DNA from 2 places in the Ensifer sp. EB106-05-01-XG146 genome. Region 1 is predicted to be linked to the other one. Evidence: riboswitches for the same ligand, from Rfam matches in the RefSeq annotation. Region 1 holds a riboswitch; the other holds the start of a gene.
The links. A riboswitch is a leader RNA that binds a small molecule or an ion and turns the genes downstream of it on or off. The one in region 1 is predicted to bind S-adenosylmethionine.
Positions count from the first base shown of each region.

Region 1 (7,571 bases):
AAAATCGCTATATGGAGGGCAACAAGGAGTGCCTATGGCCCGCATTGACCAGACCGATGATTGGCGGGAACGCCACGCACCGACGCTTACCACTTTCGAGCAGCTTGCGCTGGAGGCCTATGGCCACCTGCCGCAGGAATTCCGCCAGCTGACGACCGACCTTATCATCGAAGTTGCCGACTTCCCGAGCGACGACGTTTTCGAGGACATGGCGCTGGAAACGCCTTTCGACCTGCTCGGCCTCTTCGAAGGCCGCGGCATCAGCGAACGCTTCACCATGGAAACCGGCCAGTTTCCGAACCGCATCACCCTCTACCGCCGCCCAATCATCGACTATTGGGCGGAGAACGAGGAGACGCTGGGTGACATCATCACCCACGTGCTGATCCACGAGATCGGCCACCATTTCGGCCTCTCCGACGACGACATGGAACGGATCGAGGCCAGCGTCGAGCACGTCGGCGGCTGACACTTCATTTGCCTATCATCGCGCGGTGAGGGCCGCCCCTCATCCGCACGGTGAGGAAGCCTCTCATCCGCCTGCCGGCACCTTCTCCCCGCAGGCGGGGCGAAGGAAACTCGCGATACGCATCCCAATCGGAGCACGACCGATTCCAGAAAGCAGGCCTCACACGCCGATTGTGAGCATCAACCGCGTCCCCTCGCCCCGCCTGCAGGGAGAGGTTAGTCCTCGGGCTAAACCCGAGGAGAGGGGCAAACCTGCGCGACGGCAAACAGCCTCGACTACTGCTCCGACAGCTTGATATCCGGGGTGTATTCCTTGCCTTCGACCTCCTTCACCACCGCCTGGCCGCACTGCATGTGCTGCGTGTCGGCATTGAAAGCATAGGTGGGCGAGCCATGCAGGCTCCAGCCCTGGTTTAGCGCCGCCGTCACCTTGTGGCAGAAGGAAGCGTCGTCAGGGCCGGTCAGGAAGCGGAAGAGTTTCAAGATCTTGTCTTTCGTTTTTCGATGAGGTCCGCCTTGGCGGCAAGCGTGACGGCCTGGTCGAGGTGCAGCCGCTCGACCATCCGCCCGCTGAGGTTGATGACGCCCTTGCCGGCGTTTTCGGGCAGCGCGAAGGCGGCGATGATCGCGCGCGCCTCGTCGACGGCGATCTGATCGACGCCGAAGCGCTCGTTCGCCGGGCCGATCTGCGCTGGATGGATCAGCATTTTGCCGTCATAACCCATGTCGCGGCCCTGCCGGCATTCCTCGTCGAAACCGGCACCATCGCGGAAATCGTTGAACACGGCGTCGATGACATCGAGCCCGCCGCCGCGCGCGGCAAGCAGGATCTGCATCAGCCAGGGGATGAGATAGGGCCGGCCCGGACGATCCGGAACGCCGGTCTCCTTGCGCAGGTCGTTGAGGCCGACGACGAAACAATCGAGCCTGCCACTGAAGGTACGGCCGGCCTCGGCGATTGCCGGCGCGTTGATCACCCCGCGTGGCGTCTCGATCATTGCCCAGAGGCGCAGCGTCTCCGGCGCATCGTTCTCGTCGAGCCAGTCGGCCGCCGCCTGGATATCCGCCGGGCTTTCGACCTTCGGCAACAGGATGGCGTCGGGATTGGCCGCAAGCGCCGCAGCAAGATCGCCCTGACCATAGTCGGAGCCGATCGCATTGATGCGAATGACAATCTCGCAATCCGGCCGGCTCGCCGTCAGATACTGCACCAGCGCCGCACGCGCTTCCACCTTGCGCTCGGGCGCTACCGCATCCTCGAGATCGAAGATCGCGACATCCGTCGCGAGTTCCGCGACCTTGGCAAGCGCGCGGGCATTGTCGGCCGGCACGCAAAGCACCGAGCGGCGCAGGCGTACAGGGTGATGTTCGCTCGATTTGTTCATGCTTCAGTTGTGCCCGCCTTTGCCGCGTTCCGCAAGACGAGGCGAACCGCCGCACCCCTTTCGAAAGCCCGCCTCTTGCAAGTCCGAAGGCGCGCCCCCACATCGCCATCAGAAAGGTGACGATTATGCAAAGCATTCGCTCTGTTCTCTTTACGGCCGCAGCCCTGACCATCACGTTCGCGGCCTTTGTGCTTACCGCCTCGCTGGCGCTGGCACTGGCCGGCATCGCCGCCGTCGTCGTGGTCGGCAGCGCCATTGCCACCCGGCTGAATTTCAGGCCTGCCCGCGCCACCGCGCGCCCGGCTGCCGCAGGTGCGGCCCAGGGCCAGCGCGAGATGCGCATCTGGAACGACGGCCGCGGCACGATCATCGACCTCTGATCCCCCTGGGTGTCGAAATCGATCCCTGGGCGTCGGAATCGATCCCCGGCGATCATTGCAATCGGGCCGATCCGTGATCGGCTCGAACCCTGTTGGCGGCCTTGAAAAACGTCATGGCTGCGATTTTTTTTCGACCCCATGTCGGATCGGAGATTCCATGTCCGTCCTTGAGGCAGGCCAGCACGGTCCTGGCTCTTCGAACAGGATGGAGAACGATATGGATACCCAGACGCAGCAGCCGGCACCGGTCCTCAACGGCCTTCTGCCCTATCTTCAGGTCGATGGCGCCGCCAAGGCGTCCGAATTCTACCAGCGCGCCTTCGGGGCCAAGGAAGTGGGCCGGCACCCGCTCGACGAGCAGGGCCGCACGATGCACATCCACCTCTATGTCAACGGCAGCTCGCTGATGCTCGCCGATGCCTATCCGGAATACGGTCATCCGCTGGAAAAGCCGCAGGCCTTCACCCTGACGCTCACCGTCGACGACATCGATGCCTGGTGGGACCGTGCGGTTGCCGCCGGCACCGAGGTGGTCATGCCGATCGAGGTGATGTTCTGGGGCGACCGCTACGGCCAGCTCCGCGATCCCTTCGGCGTTCTCTGGGCCATGAACAGCCCGGTGAAGGCAAGCTAAGTCCCTGCAGACAATCGAGATCCGGACGAAGCTCTCGCCGGGCGGGCATTTTCACCCGCCCGGCGAAGCGCATTTGAACAGATTTTCCTTCATTTCGGCGCAAAACTCATCTAAACGCTAGCGCAACATTCTTCTGAAATCGAAGGCCTGAAGTTATGGAAAAATTCGTCAAGCTCACCGGTGTCGCCGCCCCCCTCCCCGTCGTCAACATCGACACGGACATGATCATTCCGAAGGACTACCTGAAGACGATCAAGCGCACCGGCCTTGGCAAGGGCCTCTTCGCCGAAGCCCGCTACAATGAAGACGGCTCGGTCAACCCGGACTTCGTGCTCAACAAGCCGGCCTACCAGAACGCCAGCATTCTCGTTGCCGGCGATAACTTCGGCTGCGGCTCCTCGCGCGAGCATGCTCCGTGGGCGCTGCTCGACTTCGGCATCCGCTGCGTGATCTCCACGTCCTTTGCCGACATCTTCTACAACAACTGTTTCAAGAACGGCATCCTGCCGATCGTCGTCAGCCAGGCTGACCTCGACAAGCTGATGGACGACGCCTCGCGCGGCTCCAACGCCATCCTCTCGGTCGACCTGGAATCCCAGGAAATCACCGGTCCGGACGGCGGTTCGGTCAAGTTCGAGGTCGACGCCTTCAAGCGTCACTGCCTCTTGAACGGCCTCGACGACATCGGCCTGACGCTGGAAAAGGCAACCGCCATCGACAGCTTCGAAAAGACGGTCGGCGCCGCGCGCCCCTGGGCATAAAACGAAGATATGGCGCGCAAGCTCATCTCCTCGGGCTCGCCCTTCGAAAAGACGGCAGGCTATTCGCGTGCCGTCGCGATGGGTGACTGGTGCTTCGTCTCCGGAACGACCGGCTATGACTACGCCACCATGACCATGCCCGAGACGGTGGAAGAGCAGGCGCGCAATTGCCTGAAGACGATCGAGGGCGCGCTGAAGGAAGCGGGCTTCTCGATGAAGGACGTGGTGCGCAACCACTATTACGTCACCGATGCCAGCTTCGCCGACCGGGTGTTCCCGATCTTCGGCGAAGTCTTCGGCGAGATCCGCCCGGCCGCAACGATGATCGTCTGCGACCTGATCCGCCCGGAAATGCTGATCGAGATCGAGATCACCGCGCTTCGCGGCTGACCCCCCTGATCGCGCCCACCCTCAAAACGATTCCGATTTAAGCCATTATGCGATAGTCCATAGGGCATGACTTCGCCTGACTTACGCTGAACCGGAAGACGCCCATGCAATTTCAAGGCACCGCCGACTATATCGCCGACAAGGACCTGATGATCGCCGTCAACGCCGCGATCCGGCTGGAGCGGCCGCTGCTGGTCAAGGGCGAGCCCGGCACCGGCAAGACCGAGCTTGCCCGCCAGATCGCCGCCGCCCTTGGCCTCGAACTCATCGAATGGAGCGTCAAGTCGACGACCAAGGCACAGCAAGGCCTCTATGAATATGACGCCGTGTCGCGGCTGCGCGACAGCCAGCTCGGCGACGAGCGTGTCAACGAGGTCCGGAACTATATCCGCAAGGGCAAGCTCTGGCAGGCCTTCGAGGCCGATCGCCGCGTGGTGCTTCTGATCGACGAGATAGACAAGGCCGACATCGAGTTTCCGAACGACCTGTTGCAGGAGCTCGACCGCATGGAATTCCATGTCTACGAGACCGGCGAGATGATCGGCGCGCGTCACCGGCCGATCGTCATCATCACCTCCAACAACGAGAAGGAGCTGCCGGACGCGTTTCTGCGCCGCTGCTTCTTCCACTATATCCGCTTCCCCGATGCAGACACGCTCGCCCGCATCGTCGAGGTGCATTATCCCGGCATCCGCAAGACGCTGCTTTCGGCGGCGCTCGCCGCCTTCTACGACATCCGCCAGGTGCCGGGGCTGAAGAAGAAGCCCTCCACGTCAGAGGCGCTCGACTGGATCCGCCTGCTCGTCGCCGACGAGGTCGATCCGGCCGACCTCAGGGCCGATGCCAAGACCATGTTGCCGAAGCTGCACGGTGCGCTCCTGAAGAACGAACAAGACGTGCACCTCTTCGAGCGCCTCGCCTTCATGGCCCGCCGCGACGGATGAGGCCGGACGCGCACAAGGTCCTGATCTACGCCACCTGGCAGGACCGCCTGCTGGTCTTCGACGAGCCGGATTTCCCAGAGATCGAGCTGCAGGTGCCCGGCGGTACGATGGAACCAGGCGAAAGCCCGGAGACATCGGCTCAGCGGGAATTCATCGAGGAAACCGGGCTGACGCCGCCGGAAGCACTCACCCATCTCGTCACGCAGGACTACCACTACCCGAAGGACGGCAGGACGATCTGTCATCGGCGGCACTACTTCCACATCGCCCTTGCCGGCGAGCAACGGCAGACCTGGATACATCAGGAAATGACGCCCTTTGGCGGCGGTGACCCGATTCGCTTTCGTTTCTTTTGGCTCGGTATCGATCAGGCTGACCGCCGGCTGGGTTATGGCATGCGGGATGCTCTAAGCCTGCTGCAGACCAGCCCCTCTCCCTGACCCTCTCCCCGCGGGCGGGGAGAGGGGACGAGGACGACGGCTGCCCCCAAGCCGAGACGTGCCGACAGCGAACCCGGCTGCCAAGATGGGCCGAACGGTCGCTGAGCTTAGCTCGTGGAACGATCGGGTGCGGCAAGGCCGCTTCTCCCCGCCAGCGGGGAGAAGGTCGCGGCAGCGGGATGAGGGGCAGCCGCCCCCTACGCGAATCGTTTTTCTTGACCCCCGCGGCCCACTCGCGCTATCAAATTCTCCGTGGTGATTTGGCCGGCCGGCTTGCAGCCACGTTAAACAAGTCGCTAAAGGGCCGAGGAAAGTTGGATTTCCGAGGACCGGTCGCGATCAATCGCCGCCGGTTTTTTTGTATTGATCGAGTGGAAGCCCATGCCCATCAAGATTCCCGATACGCTGCCCGCCTTCGAAACCCTCGCGCATGAGGGCGTGCGGGTGATGACCGAGACCGTGGCGATCCGTCAGGATATCCGCCCGCTCCAGATCGGGCTCCTGAACCTCATGCCGAACAAGATCAAGACAGAGATCCAGATGGCGCGCCTGATCGGCGCTTCGCCGCTGCAGGTGGAACTGTCGCTGGTGCGCATCGGCGCTCACCGCGCCAAGAACACCTCGGAAGATCACCTGCTCTCCTTCTACGAGACCTGGGAAGAAGTGCAGGGCCGCAAGTTCGACGGTTTCATCATCACCGGCGCCCCGGTCGAGACGCTCGAATACGAAGACGTCACCTATTGGGACGAGCTGAAGCGCATCCTCGACTGGACCGAGACCAACGTGCATTCGACGCTCAACGTCTGCTGGGGCGCGATGGCGGCAATCTATCACTTCCACGACGTGCCGAAGTATCCGCTGAAGGAAAAAGCCTTCGGCGTCTATCGTCACCAGAACCTCAACCGCTCCTCCGTCTATCTCAACGGCTTCTCCGACGATTTCGCCGTCCCCGTTTCGCGCTGGACCGAAGTGCGCCGCGCCGACATCGACAAGGTGCCGAGCCTCGAAATCCTGATGGAATCGAAGGAGATGGGCGTCTGCCTCGTGCACGAGAAAAAGGGCAACCGGCTCTACATGTTCAACCACGTGGAGTATGATTCGACCTCGCTGTCGGACGAATACTTCCGCGACGTGGATGCGGGCGTGCCGATCAAGATGCCGCACGACTACTTCCCGCACAACGATTCGACCCTGCCGCCGCAGAACCGCTGGCGCAGCCATGCACATCTCTTCTTCGGTAACTGGATCAACGAGATGTACCAGACGACGCCCTACGATCTCGCGGAGATCGGCACCGGGAAAAGCTGAGGTCAGATGTTCATTCCCTTCTTCCTCGAACTCAAGGCAGCGAAGGTCCCGGTCACGCTCCGGGAATTCCTGTCCTTGATCGAGGGGATGGAGGCGGGCATCGCCACCTTCGACGTCGAAGCCTTCTACTATCTTGCGCGCACGGCACTGGTGAAGGACGAACGCCATATCGACCGCTTCGACCGGGTGTTCCAGCACTGCTTTTCGGGTCTCGAAGCAGTCAACCCGATGGAAGCGAGCGAAGAGGCCACCATCCCCGAGGATTGGCTGCGCAAGCTCGCAGAGAAGCATCTGAGCGAGGAAGAAAAACGCCTGATCGAGGCACTCGGCGGCTTCGACAAGCTGATGGAGACCTTGCGCCAGCGGCTGCAGGAGCAAAAGGGCCGCCATCAGGGCGGCTCGAAATGGATCGGTACCGCCGGCACCTCGCCTTTCGGCGCCTATGGCTACAATCCCGAGGGTGTGCGGATCGGCCAGGACCAGTCGCGCCACCGCCGCGCCGTCAAGGTTTGGGACCGGCGCGAGTTCAAGGATTATGACGACACGATCGAGCTCGGCACGCGCAACATCAAAGTGGCCCTGAAGCGGCTCCGGCGCTGGGTGCGCCAGGGTGCCGCCGACGAACTCGACCTCTCCGGCACGATCCGCGCCACCGCCGAACACGGCTATCTCGACGTGGTGACGCGGCCGGAGCGCCGCAATGCGGTGAAGCTTCTGATGTTCTTCGATATCGGCGGATCGATGGACGATCATATCCGCATCGTCGAGGAGTTGTTTTCAGCGGCTCGCAGCGAGTTCCGCCATATGGAGCATTTCTACTTCCACAATTGCGTCTACGAGGGCCTGTGGAAGGACAATCGC
Region 1 is NZ_JBYTDX010000001.1:3,510,950-3,518,520, forward strand. Features, by position in the region: gene AC3WVQ_RS17385 (metallopeptidase family protein) at 35-469, shown strand; gene AC3WVQ_RS17390 (DUF1737 domain-containing protein) at 745-951, opposite strand; gene AC3WVQ_RS17395 (HpcH/HpaI aldolase/citrate lyase family protein) at 948-1,853, opposite strand; gene AC3WVQ_RS17400 (hypothetical protein) at 1,979-2,233, shown strand; gene AC3WVQ_RS17405 (VOC family protein) at 2,451-2,867, shown strand; gene leuD (3-isopropylmalate dehydratase small subunit) at 3,023-3,628, shown strand; gene AC3WVQ_RS17415 (RidA family protein) at 3,638-4,018, shown strand; gene AC3WVQ_RS17420 (AAA family ATPase) at 4,123-4,962, shown strand; gene AC3WVQ_RS17425 (NUDIX hydrolase) at 4,959-5,402, shown strand; SAM riboswitch at 5,645-5,722, shown strand; gene metA (homoserine O-acetyltransferase MetA) at 5,784-6,710, shown strand; gene AC3WVQ_RS17435 (vWA domain-containing protein) at 6,717-7,571, shown strand, end outside.

Region 2 (7,571 bases), 3.3 Mb from region 1:
TGAGGAAGCCGCATCTGGTATGGTGGCGGGCACGCATGGCTCCACATATGGCGGCAACCCGCTGGCCATGGCCGTCGGCAACGCCGTGCTCGACGTCGTTCTGGCCGACGGATTCCTGACGCATGTGCGCGATGTCGCGCTGGTCTTCCGCCAGGGCCTTGCGTCGCTCAAGGACCGTTTCCCTGATGTCATCGAGGACATCCGCGGCGACGGTTTGATGCTGGGCATCAAGGTGAAGGGCCCTTCGGCCGATCTGCTGAAGGAAATCCGCGCCGAAAAGCTCCTGGCCGTGCCGGCGGGCGAAAATGTGCTGCGTCTGCTGCCGCCGCTGACCGTGACGGCGGAAGAGGCGCGCGAGGGGCTCGCACGTATCGAACGCGCCGCCGAGGCGGTTCGCAAGGCAAGCGGCAACGCCGCGGCCTGAAGGTAGCGACCCAGGGACGACTAAGGCGTTAGAATGACCTTCGTGCGGGCACGTGGATAGCGTGCCGCACCAGGGACCGATTTTTCAGACAGGAACCGAGTACGATGGCAGGCACCAGACATTTTCTCGATCTTTCGGCCATGACGGCCGCCGACCTCCGGACGATCATCGACGATGCGCGCGTCCGAAAGGCGGCGACCAAGGCCGGAACTGCCGAGAAGCCGCTCGCCGGCAAGATGCTGGCGATGATCTTCGAAAAGCCCTCCACCCGCACCCGCGTTTCCTTCGATGTCGGCATGCGCCAGCTCGGCGGCGAAACCCTGTTTCTGTCGGGCACCGAAATGCAGCTCGGCCGCGCCGAGACGATCGGCGACACGGCCAAGGTGCTCTCGCGTTACGTCGACGCCATCATGATCCGCACCACCGACCATCGCCGCCTTCTGGAACTGGCCGAGCATGCGACGGTCCCGGTCATCAACGGCCTGACCGACGATACGCACCCCTGCCAGATCATGGCCGATATCCTGACCTTCGAGGAGCATCGCGGTCCGGTAAAGGGCAAGACGATTGCCTGGACCGGCGACGGCAATAACGTGCTGCATTCGCTGATCGAAGGTTCTGCCCGCTTCGGATACCGCATGAACATGGCCGTGCCGCTCGGTTCCGAGCCGCAGGACAAGTTCCTGAACTGGGCGCGCAACAATGGCGGCGAGGTCCTTTTGTGTCATGACGCCGAACAGGCCGTCGCCGACGCCAATTGCGTCGTGACCGACACCTGGATCTCGATGAACCAGGAACATCGCGCCCGCGGGCACAACGTCTTCCAGCCCTACCAGGTCAATGAAGCGCTGATGAAGCGTGCGGCCTCCGATGCGCTGTTCATGCACTGCCTGCCGGCGCACCGCGGCGAAGAGGTCACCGACGAGGTCATCGACGGCCCGCAGTCGGTGGTCTTCGACGAGGCGGAAAACCGGCTGCACGCACAGAAGTCGGTCATTGCCTGGTGCATGGGGCTCGTCTGAGCCGGCTGCCCGGTCGCGCGCGACGGCGAAGAGGCTTCAGTGCGCTCCGCCGAGCGTGCGCCATATAGGGGCGTGTTCACCGCACTTGACATTGTCCACGTGCGACACGATTTAGGCGGCATACGGGCGCTCCTGAAAGTAGTGAGCGCGCAACCGTCGAGGTGGTGCGTTGCTATGGCGGCGGCACATACCTGGTGGACAATCCGTTTATCGCGGGATCAACTGAGACAGCGAGCACGTTGCGCGGGGATAGCAATATCTCTGGTGCAGCTTGGTGGCTGAAGGCAAGGAGCAAGACATGACTGACATGACGCCAGGGCTTGGTGAGTTCGACTTTGCCGGTGACGATCACGTCGTGCCTTTCCAGGTGGAAGGCCTCGACGTGCGCGGCCGCGCCGTGCAGCTCGGCCCCATGCTGGACGCAATCCTCGAGCGCCACAACTATCCGCTTCCGGTCGCGCGTCTGGTTGCTGAAACCGTTGTACTCACCGTGTTGCTCGGGACCTCGCTGAAGTTTGAAGGCAAGCTGATCGTCCAGACTCAGGGCGATGGCCCTGTCGATCTGGTGGTCGCTGATTTCTCGACGCCGGATCGCGTGCGCGCCTATGCCCGCTACGATCAGGAAGCGCTTGCCGCTGCCGAAAAGGACGGCCGGACCCTTTCGCACGAGCTGCTCGGAAAGGGCGTGCTCGCCTTCACCATCGACCAGGGCGCCCATACCCAGCGTTACCAGGGGATCGTTGCGCTCGACGGAGCGACGCTGGAAGAAATCGCCGGCGTCTATTTCCGACAGTCGGAGCAGATCCCGACCAAGGTGCGCCTTGGCGTGGCCGAGCTTCTCGATCGCGACGAAAACGGCAAGCCGCGCCATCGCTGGCGCGCCGGCGGCATGGTCGCCCAGTTCCTGCCGGAAGCGCCGGAACGCATGCGCCAGCCCGACCTTTCCGGCGGTGATGGTGATGATGGTGAAAGCGCGTTCGGTGACGACGATCTCTGGGCCGAAGCCAAGGTGATGGTCGAAACGATCGACATGGACGAGTTGACCGATCCGATGGTCGGAACCGAGCGGCTGCTCTATCGCCTGTTCCACGAGCGCGGCGTCCGCGTCTACGAACCGCAGGCGGTCTACGACCGCTGCAGCTGCTCGCGCGAGAAGCTTCAGTCGGTGTTGTCCAACCTGAGCACGGACGACCTCGAAAGCACCATCGACGATGGCGAAGTCAAGGTGACCTGCGAGTTCTGCTCGACGACCTATCGCTTCGAAGCAAGCGAGGTGCGCCCGCAGTAGCGGGCGCTTCCGGCCGACTGGCCGCGATTTAGAGCGACGCTAGTCCGAAGGACGCGCTTCAGTTCAGGGTGCGCACGAGCCCGGGTGAATCGAGCGAGAAGGCGGGGATGGCAACGTTGAAGGTCTCTCCGCCTTCCGATTCCATGCTGTAGTGGCCGAACATGACGCCTGAGGGCGTATCCAGAGGGCATCCGGACGAATACTCATAGGTATCGCCGGGATTGAGCAGCGGCTGCTCGCCGATGACGCCCGGACCGCTGACCTCGTCGACTTGCCCGTTCTCATCGGTAATGTGCCAGTAGCGCGTCATCAACCGCACGGACGCGTCCGAGTGGTTTGAGATGACGATGCGATAGCCCCAGACATAGCGGCCGTCATCGGGATCCGACTGCTCTTCGAGATAGTACGGCTCCACCGTAACTTCTATGTCGCGGGTCAAAGCGCGATACATGGGCATCACCTTGCTTCAGGTCTTTCAGGGTATTCTACAGCAAGATGGTTTCGTCAAGAATAACGGCAAGATTGTGCGATCCCATGATGGGACGGATGGCCGTGCTGACGCGATCGAGCGGGTGAAACGTGCCTGGCACCTTGGCGCCGCGCCGCCGGAAACCATCTCGTGATGGCCGGCAAGCGGCGTCGGCCGCCGTTGATCACGGCGGCCGTGTCTTCGTAAAATCAGGACTTCACGGCCTTCAGCGCGCGGGCGAAATCTTCCACCACATCGTCGCTGTCCTCGATGCCGGCCGAGAAGCGCACGGTTCCAGCGGAAATGCCGAGCTCTTCGCGGGCCTCGTCGGTCAGGTTCTTGTGCGTGGTCGTTCCCGGATGGGTGATCAGGCTCTTGCTGTCGCCGAGGTTGTTGGAGATGCGCACGATCTCCAGCGCATTCTGCAGCGCGAAGGCTGCATCCTTGCCGCCCTTCAGTTCGAAGGCGACGAGCGTCGATCCGCCGGTCATCTGCTTGGCGATGATGTCGGCCTGCGGATGATCCTTGCGGCCAGGATAGATGACCTTGGCGACCTGCGGCTGTTCTGCCAGGAAGTCGGCCACGCGGCGGGCCGTTTCCGTCTGCTGACGCACGCGTAGCGGCAGCGTCTCGATGCCCTTCAGCAGCGTCCAGGCGTTGAACGGCGACATCGCCGGGCCGGTGTGGCGGAAGTAGTCGTGCAGGTGCTCGTTGATCCATTCCTTGTCGGAAAGCACGACACCGCCGAGACAACGGCCCTGACCGTCGATATGCTTGGTGGCGGAATAGACGACGATATGGGCGCCGAGTTCCAGCGGCTTCTGGAAGAGCGGCGTCGCAAAGACGTTGTCGACGACGACCTTGGCGCCGATCTGGTTGGCGAGCTTGGCAACGCCGGCAATGTCGATGACTTCGAGCGTCGGGTTGGTCGGGCTTTCGAGGAAGAAGACCTTGGTGTTCTTCTGGATCGCCTTTTCCCAGTTGGCGAGGTCGCGTCCGTCGACCAGCGTGCACTCGATGCCGTATTTCGGCGCCAGCGTCTCGACCACCCAGCGGCAGGAGCCGAAGAGGGCGCGGGCGGCGACGATGTGGTCGCCGGCCTTCAGCTGGCAGAGAATTGCGGCGGTGACGGCAGCCATGCCCGATGCCGTGGCGCGCGCATCCTCGGCGCCTTCCAGCATGCACATGCGCTTTTCAAACATGTCGTTGGTCGGGCTACCGTAGCGGGCGTAGATGAAGCCTTCGGTCTCGCCCTTGAAACGAGCTTCCGCAGCTTCCGACGTCTCGTAGACAAAGCCCTGGGTAAGGAAGATCGCCTCGGAGGTCTCTCCGTGCTGGGAACGGGTGGTCCCGCCATGGACCAGTTGCGTTGCGGGGCGCCAGTTTTTGCTCATGTGACGGTCACTTTCAAAAACAAAAAAACCGGCCGCGTGAAGGGCCGGTTTGACACCCGGCCTTTTTAGCTACTTGTTTAACGTGGCTGCAAGCCGACCGGCCAAATCACCACGGGATAAAGCTTCAATACTGCCAGGGTACGCTTGCGTCAATTCCCGGAGTTTGGTTTTGTCTCGCAACTGAAAAGAGGACTGCAATGGGCCGCGACACTGGGATTTTGGCCGATCGCGCGATCGCCGCGCTGTTAGAATCGGGACGCCTCAAAAGCGAGAAGCCGCTGGATGTCGATCAGATCCAGCCGGCAAGCCTCGACCTGCGCCTAGGCTCGAAGGCTTTCCGCGTCCGCGCAAGCTTCATGCCAGGCCCGTCTCACCTCGTTGCCGACAAGCTCGACCGGCTGAAGCTGCACGTCGTCGATCTGACCGATGGCGCGGTGCTGGAAACGGGCTGCGTCTACATCGTGCCGCTGATGGAAAGCCTGGAACTGCCTGAGGGCATGTCGGCCTCGGCCAACCCGAAAAGCTCGACCGGTCGCCTCGACATCTTCACCCGCGTCATCACCGATCGCGCCCAGGAATTCGACAAGATCCCGGCCGGCTACAGCGGTCCGCTCTATCTCGAAATCAGCCCGCGCACCTTCCCGATCGTCGTGCGCCGAGGCTCGCGCCTGTCGCAGATCCGCTTCCGCATGGGCCAGTCTATTCTGTCGGAGCAGGAACTGCAGGCGCTGCACGAGAGCGACGTGCTGGTGGCGAGCGACAAGCCGAACGTCAGCGGCGGCGGCATCGCGCTGTCGATCGATCTGAAGGGCACCGGGCCCGAAGGCCTGATCGGCTATCGCGGCAAGCATCACACCGCCGTCATCGACGTCGACAAGAAAGCGCAGCACGCGATCTTCGATTTCTGGGAGCCACTCTACAGCCGCGGCCGCGACGAACTGATCCTCGATCCGGATGAGTTCTACATTCTCGTCTCGCGCGAGGCGGTGCATGTTCCGCCGCTTTATGCGGCCGAGATGACGCCGTTCGATCCGCTGGTCGGCGAGTTTCGCGTGCATTATGCCGGCTTCTTCGATCCGGGCTTCGGCCATGCCTCGGCCGGCGGCACGGGCAGCCGTGCCGTGCTGGAAGTGCGCAGCCACGAGGTGCCGTTCATCCTCGAACACGGCCAGATCGTCGGCCGCCTGATCTACGAACACATGCTGGAACGGCCGGATGGTCTCTATGGCCTCGGCGTCGGCTCCAACTACCAGGCGCAGGGCCTGAAGCTCTCGAAGCATTTCCGCGCCGAGTAGGGGATTTTGCAGCGCCCCTTACGCGATCCCGCGCAAGGGTGCTTGACAGATCGCCCCGGTTCGGGAAGTTTCGCAGGCGCCGCGGGTGTAGTTCAGCGGTAGAACGCCAGCTTCCCAAGCTGGATGTCGTCGGTTCGATCCCGATCACCCGCTCCATTCTTTCTCGTCCCGTTCCTTGTGTAACCGCGTTCTCGTGGCGGCCTATGGTCAGCTGCGCTGCGGCCGGTTACTTTACCGCTCGATGAATCACCGCGGTTCCAAGGGCCGCCCCTGCCACATGAGACGTGCCGGCCGCTGCCCATGAAAGTTCTTTCCTTTTTCGCCCTTTGCGTATCCTTGATCGCGACGCCGCTTGCGGCCGAGGCTAAGGATCTGCCGCTGCTGTTCGACGCGCGCGAACGCATCGCCAAGCCCGACCTCACGGGCCTGGCGCGCCTGCGTTTCCTGACGACGGTGGACTTTCCGCCGTTCAACTTCATCGACCAGTCCGGCAAGCTTTCGGGATTTCATGTCGATCTCGTGCGCGAGATCTGCCGCGAGCTCGACATCGAGGCCAAATGCCAGATCCAGGCCGTGACCTATGCGGAGCTGCTGCCGGCACTGGAAGAGGGGCAGGGCGAGGCGGTGGCCGCCGGTATCGCCGTCGGTCCGGAACTGCGCCAACGCTTTGGCTTTTCCCGCGCCTTCATGCGGCTTCCAGCGCGCTTCGCCGTCAATACCAAGGCGGCCGGCGCAGTCTCGGCACCGAGCGATCTCAAGGGGAAGCCGGTCGGTGTCGTCGCCGGAACCACGCATGAGGCGATGTTCAAGGCGTTTTTCCCAAAGATCGAGGCCAAGGTCTATCCCGACCGCGAGGCCATGCTGACGGCTCTGCAGAAGGGCGATGTGCCGGCGGTGTTTTCCGACGGCATGCAGCTGTCCTTCTGGATCTCGGGTAGCGCTGCTGGCGGCTGCTGCACGCTTGTCGATGGCGCCTACTTCTCGCAGCGCTTCCTCGGTGAAGGCCTGACGATCATGAACCGCAAGTCCGAGCCTGCCCTGACCCAGGCGATCGATCACGCGCTGCTGGCGCTGTCGCGCAGCGGCCGCTTGGAGGAAATCTACCTGCGCTACTTCCCGAACGGAATCTATTAGGCGCCAGAACTTTTCGGCGTGATCACCGGCCGGCCTATCGGCGGAAGCGGGCGAGCGCGCCGCGCTCGATAGCGGCGCAGGTCAGCTTGTCGAGGCCAAGCCGGTCGCGCAGCAACTGCAGCAGGCGGATTTCTTCGTTGCGGATGCGCTGGTCGGCGGCCGCGATCTCGACGGCGAGCGCATAGGCCGTCTCGTGGAACTTCTCCGGCAGCGCTTCGCGCACGATCTCGAGCATGATGTCGAGCCCCTCGGGCGCCGCCAGCTGCGCCGAGCATTCATGGCCGATATGGACGAGGCTGTCCTCGTCGAAGCCGTCGAACACGGGCAGGAATTGAACCAGCCGGCCGATGCGGGCAAACTCGTCGTCGCTCATCTCGCGGTCGACCGCCGACATCATCACCATGACATAGATGAGAGCTTCGTGGTGGCTGAGGCTTGGTTGCATGGGCTTTCCGGCGGTAGAGCGATTCCAGGGATGGCACGGTTCCTGATCCGGAATTGCGTCGTTTCAAAGAGTTGAGCCGTCTGCCGCTTTCGGCAGACGG
Region 2 is NZ_JBYTDX010000001.1:179,103-186,673, forward strand. Features, by position in the region: gene AC3WVQ_RS00825 (aspartate aminotransferase family protein) at 1-424, shown strand, start outside; gene argF (ornithine carbamoyltransferase) at 529-1,446, shown strand; gene AC3WVQ_RS00835 (Hsp33 family molecular chaperone) at 1,745-2,734, shown strand; gene apaG (Co2+/Mg2+ efflux protein ApaG) at 2,793-3,185, opposite strand; gene AC3WVQ_RS00845 (hypothetical protein) at 3,184-3,357, shown strand; gene AC3WVQ_RS00850 (O-succinylhomoserine sulfhydrylase) at 3,413-4,597, opposite strand; SAM riboswitch at 4,642-4,720, opposite strand; gene AC3WVQ_RS00855 (2'-deoxycytidine 5'-triphosphate deaminase) at 4,795-5,892, shown strand; tRNA gene AC3WVQ_RS00860 (tRNA-Gly) at 5,974-6,048, shown strand; gene AC3WVQ_RS00865 (transporter substrate-binding domain-containing protein) at 6,193-7,026, shown strand; gene AC3WVQ_RS00870 (tellurite resistance TerB family protein) at 7,061-7,471, opposite strand.
Region 2: another riboswitch for S-adenosylmethionine. It lies ahead of AC3WVQ_RS00850 (O-succinylhomoserine sulfhydrylase); the one in region 1 lies ahead of metA (homoserine O-acetyltransferase MetA).